DNA from 3 places in the Neobacillus sp. YIM B06451 genome. Region 2 is predicted to be linked to each of the others. Evidence: a T-box and tRNA genes for the amino acid it is inferred to sense, from the RefSeq annotation. Region 2 holds a T-box; the other regions hold tRNA genes.
The links. A T-box is a leader RNA that pairs with one kind of tRNA and senses whether it is charged. The one in region 2 lies ahead of argS (arginine--tRNA ligase), so its partner is inferred to be a tRNA-Arg.
Positions count from the first base shown of each region.

Region 1: it encodes a tRNA-Arg, which carries the amino acid that the T-box ahead of argS (arginine--tRNA ligase) is inferred to sense. The anticodon was not compared.
Region 3: it encodes a tRNA-Arg, which carries the amino acid that the T-box ahead of argS (arginine--tRNA ligase) is inferred to sense. The anticodon was not compared.

Region 1 covers NZ_JAVFKJ010000017.1:21,602-23,876, forward strand. Annotated here, with positions in the region: gene rpoN (RNA polymerase factor sigma-54) at 1-1,010, opposite strand, end outside; tRNA gene RB160_RS20665 (tRNA-Arg) at 1,204-1,275, opposite strand; gene clpP (ATP-dependent Clp endopeptidase proteolytic subunit ClpP) at 1,493-2,101, shown strand.
Region 2 covers NZ_JAVFKJ010000002.1:470,714-472,988, reverse strand. Annotated here, with positions in the region: gene argS (arginine--tRNA ligase) at 1-1,492, opposite strand, end outside; T-box leader at 1,536-1,757, opposite strand; gene RB160_RS06925 (hypothetical protein) at 1,946-2,212, shown strand; gene RB160_RS06920 (YdeI/OmpD-associated family protein) at 2,268-2,275, shown strand, end outside.
Region 3 covers NZ_JAVFKJ010000001.1:932,679-934,953, forward strand. Annotated here, with positions in the region: gene RB160_RS04545 (metallophosphoesterase) at 1-92, opposite strand, end outside; gene RB160_RS04550 (MGDG synthase family glycosyltransferase) at 202-1,338, shown strand; tRNA gene RB160_RS04555 (tRNA-Arg) at 1,420-1,493, opposite strand.

The DNA of each region.
Region 1 (2,275 bases), on a different contig from region 2:
GATTCATGGATATCCAGGCAATCGGCAACTTCCTTCATTGTAAGCGGCATCAGCTGCCCCTTCGCCTCCGCAAAAAAGTACGGCTGTTTTTCAATAATTTTCCCAGCCACTTTTAAAAGTGTATCGTTCCGTTGCCTGATACTTTTTGCAAGCCATTGGTAATCCTGGTATTTTTCCTGCAGGAATTTGATTGCCTGCTCATCGCCGCTAGACGTCAGTGAATGGTACATATCGTCGTTAAAGCCGATTGCCGGAAGATTCCCTTCAACAAGATGGACGCGCCATTGCCCATTCACGCAATCCGCCACCACGTCGGGTACAAGATAAGCTGCTCTTTCCTGGTGAAAATCTGCTCCTGGCCTTGGGTTTAACTTTTGCAATAGGTCATATATTTCCTGTATTTCCTTAGGGCTCACCTTTAATTCCTTCGCAAGCTTCTTCCACTTTTTTTCCGCAAATTCGGAAAAAAATCCTTTTACGATCACATGAGCCAAAGGAGACCCTTGACCATTTCGATCAAGTTGAAGGAGGAGGCATTCCTGCAGGTTTCGTGCGCCTATTCCTGGCGGGTCCAACTCCTGAATTTCCCGCAGGCACTCTTCCACTTTTGCTGGGCTTGCATTCGAAATGACAGCGATTTCATTTATATCTCCGCGGAAATAACCATTTTCATCTATATTCAATATTACCTGACGTAAAAGTTTTTGTTCATCTTTTGGAAAATGCCCGGGCTTCAGCTGGGAAAGAAGATGTTCCTCAAGCGTCGTCCCCGTCTCTGATGCAATTCCATTTATATCGTTTTCTTTTTTTCTGTAGGTTGTTTTCCTTGAACGGCCTTTTGACTGCCCGGAAGGCATGACTTCAAGCAGGGGATTTTCAAGCGCCCTTGCTTCCAGAAAGCTCGCCAGCTCCTGGGCACTGTATTGGAGCAGGGCAATTGCCTGGGACAATTCCTGCGTCATTGACAATCTTGTCTGCTGCTGTTGCAAAAGTCCAATCCTCATGTTCATCTGCTTACCCCCCGCCTTCTATTTTACATGAAAATCGGCGGTTTGGGTTATAGACAGAAAAACTTGGCAAGGTTTTTGGGAAAAGAATTGTCTTCGCTCCCCTGGGCCGGTGGTACGTAATGCGATAGCGAGGAAATTTCACAAAAAAAATCAACGGCCCGAGTCAGGAACCGTTGATTTTTTTAAAAAGTAGCGCCCTCGTCAGGACTCGAACCCGAATTTCAAGAACCGGAATCTTGCGTGCTATCCGTTGCACCACGAGGGCATATTTTTGCATCACAATTTCATATTATAGGGGAAACCGTTCATCTTTGCAAGTGTAGATTATGTTTAAAATGGGCAACGTTGGGTAAGATGGCTAACATGGAAAAAAGTTCGATCAATAACCTTACTGGCTGAGCGATTCGTTTGACCTTTATTGACCATCATTGTATGATACTTACATAAGGAAATCTTAAAATGTTTCTTAAGGAGGCAGTCTTATGAATTTGATCCCTACAGTCATTGAACAAACAAATCGGGGCGAGCGAGCATATGATATATATTCACGCCTTTTAAAAGACCGGATTATCATGCTTGGGAGCGGAATTGACGACCATGTTGCCAACTCGATCGTCGCCCAGCTCCTGTTCCTAGAGGCGGAAAACCCTGAAAAGGACATCTCCATCTACATCAACTCCCCAGGCGGAAGCATCACGGCCGGGATGGCCATTTACGATACGATGCAGTTCATCAAGCCGGATGTCCAAACCATCTGCATCGGCATGGCGGCATCCATGGGTGCATTCCTTCTTGCAGCCGGAACAAAAGGCAAGCGTTACGCCCTTCCGAATGCTGAAGTAATGATTCACCAGCCGCTTGGAGGCGCACAAGGCCAGGCAACCGAAATCGAAATCGCCGCAAAACGGATCCTGTTCCTTCGTGAAAAGCTGAACACTATCCTTTCCGAGCGCACTGGCCAGCCGCTTGAAGTAATTGCAAGGGATACAGACCGCGACAACTTCATGACTGCTGAGCGTGCGAAAGAATACGGCCTCGTCGATCATATCATCACTCGTAATATTGTTGAAGAGAAAAAAGATAAGCAATAATAGTTGGCGATTCAGCCCGTTTCCATTTGGAGGCGGGCTGTTTTGGTGTGGGCTGGGTGTAAGTCCCTTCAAAAAAGACCGTTTCACCTCGCTACTAAGTTCGAAACGGTCTTTAGAACCCATGTAAAGACCGTTTCACCTCTCGGCTAAGCTCGAAACGGTCTTTAGAGCCCA
Region 2 (2,275 bases):
CGAAAGCACGTTTCACCGCTTCCGGGAAGGCCATCAAAGCGGTTACGACCGGCCATGCTTCCGTGTCCTCAAGCTGAATATCCCCGCCGCTCTCGGCAAACTTCCCTTTTCGTAAAAGCGAGGAAGCGCGGGCATGGGTGTATTGGACATACGGCCCTGTTTCGCCTTCAAAGCGCAGCATGTCTTCCAATGAGAATTCAATGTCGTTCATCCGGAAGTTTTTTAGGTCGTGGAAAATCACAGCCCCGGTGCCAACCTGGCGGGCAACCTCTTCCTTCGCCGGAAGATCCGGATTTTTCTTCAGGATGTCTTCGAGTGCCAGGGAAATGGCTTCATGTAGAACCTCCTCAAGCAAAACGACTTTCCCTTTCCGGGTCGACATCTTCTTGCCATCCTTAAGCATCATCCCGAATGGAATATGAACCAATCCGGCTGCCCAACCAAAGCCCATCTTCTCCAAGACGGAAAACAACTGCTTGAAATGGAGGGACTGCTCATTCCCCACGACATACAGCGATTGAACCGATCCGTACGTTTCGTGGCGGTAGATGGCCGCCGCTAAATCACGGGTCGCATAAAGGGTGGTGCCGTCCTTCTTTTTAATGAGGCAGGGAGGAAGGTCCTGGATCTGGACAACCTGCGCGCCATCCGATTCAATGAGAAGCTTCTTCTCTTTAAGAAGTTCGACAACCCGGTCCATTTTATCGTTGTAAAAGGCTTCACCATTTGTTGAATCAAAGCTGATTCCAAGCAAATCGTAAATCTTGGAGAACTCCTTGAGCGATTCTTCACGGAACCATTTCCATAGCGAAAGGGCTTCGCCGTCCCCGTCCTCAAGCTTTTTAAACCAGTGGCGGCCCATATCCTCAAGCTCAGGATTAGCTTCGGCCTCCTCATGGAATTGGACATAGAGCTTCAACAATTCCTTAATTGGCTGCTTTTTAACTTTATCCTCATTGCCCCACAGCTTATAGGCGACAATTAGCTTGCCGAACTGTGTGCCCCAGTCACCGAGATGGTTAATCCGGATCGCCCGGTAGCCGCATTTTTCCGAAATGAGCGCGAGGGCATTCCCAATCACCGTCGAGCGCAGGTGGCCCATCGAAAAAGGCTTCGCGATATTCGGCGAGGATAAGTCGATGGTTATCGCCCGGCCATCGCCAAGTTTAGCATCTCCGTACGCCTCCTTTTCAGAAAGGACCTGCTGTATCACACTTGCCGAAACGGTGGCTTTCTCAAGAAATACGTTCACATAACCACCTACAGCTTCTACTTTTTCAAAAAATGGCGAATGGATTTTCCCGGCCAAATCGGCCGCAATGCTATTGGGTGCTTTTCGGAAAATTTTCGCCAGCTCGAAGCAAGGGAACGCCAAATCGCCCATATGCTCGAACTTTGGCTTCTCAATCATCAAACTGATTTTCTGCTTATCAAGCTGTCCGTCCAGCGCTTCAAAAAGAACGTCCGTAAAACTGTCCTTAAAATTATTCATTCCGATTCCCCTCCCAGAAAAATAAAAAACCCCCGCCTCTATTAAAAGAGACGGGAGTTTGATTCAAACCCGTGGTACCACTCTGCTTGTTTTTTCAATGAAAAAACCACTCGACTTTGTAACGGGGCCATCCCCGGCCATCCCTACTGGTTTTCAGGAAAGCATCTCCGAAGTGCGCTTCATCGTTCGCGTCATGCCAGGCTTCCACCATCCCCGGCTCGCTCTATTTCCGCTAAACAACTACTCTCTTCATCATTGATTTTTTATTTTGTTATCAATAGTATAGCCATTCATTGGAAATTTGCAACAGGTTTATGATGTCTAAGGGATTATTTTCATTAAAAAATATCGTTTGCACAAAACAAGTTTGATAAAATAAAATTAACAATTAATAAAATTCTGACAATTACCATAAGCTTAACGAAGAAATAATAAAAGAAGGGATATAACTTTATGATGCGAATTAAGTTTATGCTAAAGCAATTCTTAAAAGAGCCGTTCTGGTTTAAGCTGTTGATCATTACATCTTTAGTAGGTTCCATCCTTTTTAGCAGTTCATATTTTTCAGGGAATGAATATTTCCAAAGCCTATCCAAACTATCGGCGGCCATTTTTTTCACTGCCTATGGTTTAAAGTTCCGGTATAACCGAATAGTTTTCAGCATCTTTACTGTTGTAGCCGCGCTTTGTATCTATCTCTCCATTACTGCGTTTTTCTAGAGTGAATAATGGAAATACTGTGAAGGAAGTAAAGCAAAAAGAGGAGGGTCCCCGGATGGCAAA
Region 3 (2,275 bases), on a different contig from region 2:
TTCGTAAAAACAACGTCTTTAGTATTTCTATATGCACGCCTAATGGCCCAAATGAGGAAAAACAGGGCTGTGGCGATAATGAATAATTTCATGGAAAGTCACCTCCGTATTCGATTATACAGGCTAAATGGCCCTTTAAACCGAGGGAATTGATGGTATCCTATATACGCTCGTCCAGGCCAAACAGATTGAGGGATATGAATGGAACATACAGCGAACAAAAAAATCCTTTTTCTTCCCTTTTTGCAAATCCCGTCGGGGCATTACCAGGCGGCGAGAGCAATCATTGACGGAATTGCTGAAAAGCAGCCAGATGTTGAATGCGAAGTCGTGGACATCCTCTCTTATACGTTCGGGAAACTGGAGAAGGCAGTCTCCCAAATTTATTTAAGCTGGATCCATGCATTCCCGCGGTTATATAGTATCGTATATCGGTTGAATGTAAATACCGGTTCTGCCATTGAGAAACAATTCAAGGTGTATGAATGGTTATTTTTAAAGGCACTGAGAAAACTGCTGAGAGAGAAAACGCCCGATCTTATCGTTTGCACACATGGACTGCCTTCCTATTTGCTGAACATCCTTAAGGGCAGGGGAGAGGTTCAAATTCCTGTAGTCAACGTTTATACTGACTATTTCATCCATCAGGTGTGGGGGAAAAGGGCAATAGATTACCATTTTGTGCCGACAAGGGAAGCCGGTGATTTTTTAGTGTCTGGCGGTGTAAACAAAGTTGGCATCTATGTGACCGGGATTCCCATTCATCCATACATACGAAAAAAAAACCTTTCCGATAGAAATAAAAATTCTTCCCGGTTATCCGTTTTGGTCACAGGAGGAAGCCTCGGCATAGGGGCCATCGAAAAAATGTTTTCAGGGATTGAGGGAAGAGGGAAAATCCAATATTCCATATTGTGCGGTACGAATAAGGGCTTATATGAACGGCTCAACGCGCTGAGAAAAGGAAATGTCCGGCCATTTGAATACATCCGTTGCAGGAAAGAGATGGATAAGTTTTACGAGTCTGCGGACGCTATTGTGACAAAACCGGGAGGCGTTACGTTAAGTGAATGTTTGTTTAAAAGACTGCCGATTTTTATTTTCCACGCATTGCCTGGCCAGGAGGAGATCAATTTGAAAACTCTCGAAAAGCTTGGCCTTATCATGCGCATGGATAGCGAAAGCGAGCGTGGGCAGGGAATCGATAGCCAAATCGCAGGCTTCTTTCATGACAGCAATTCGGTTAAAAATTATGAGGACAGGGTAAACAACTATCTCGAAACGTTAACATGCAAACGTCCAGAGGATATTGTCCTGGACATATTATTTGGTAACTAAACGGCAGTGTTGAAGTTGCCGCTGAATTTGGAAAAAGGGAAGGGAAAAATAAAAACCCTTGAAGACTCAAGGGTTTTTTAGCGTCCCAGAAAGGATTCGAACCTCCGACCTACAGTTTAGGAAACTGTTGCTCTATCCTACTGAGCTACTGGGACATGGTATAAGAAATTTAAGGTTTTCGCTCCACATTTAGGCGGCCTCGATTTGTGCGTTTCGTTATGGCACAAAAATTATTATAGCGCCAAAAGCAAAAAAGGTCAAATGAATTTTAGATTTTTTTTGAGAAAAACCATAACCGGAATCGTCTTGAAAAAATAGTAAATGGGTTTGCATGCGGATTCTTAAGAAACCTGTTCTAATTAACCTTCTTCGGACCGATTTTAATGAGGGGAGCATTTTACCCGGGATTCGTGACAACCAAAGGGCAAAATCCGGTTTCGTTGTCACGATAAGCACGGATTCGTGACAACCTAAGGCCTAAATCCGGTTTCGTTGTCACGATAAGATGGGATTCGTGACAACCAAAGGGCAAAATCCGGTTTCGTTGTCACGATAAGCACGGATTCGTGACAACCAAAGGCCTAAATCCGGTTTCGTTGTCACGATAAGATTGGATTCGTGACAACCAAAGGGCAAAATCCGGTTTCGTTGTCATGATAAGCACTGATTCGTGACAACCAAAGGCCTAAATCCGGTTTCGTTGTCAGGATAGATGGGAATCGTGACAACCAAAGGGCAAAATCTGGTTTCGTTGTCACGATAAGCACGGATTCGTGACAACAGAAGGCCTAAATCCAGTTTCGTTGTCACGATAAGCACGGATTCGTGACAACAGAAGACGAAAATCCGGTTTCGTTGTCAGGCTAAGCCGGGATTCGTGACAACAGATGGCCAAAATCCGGCTTAGCCGTCACGATAGACACAGATTCGTGACAAC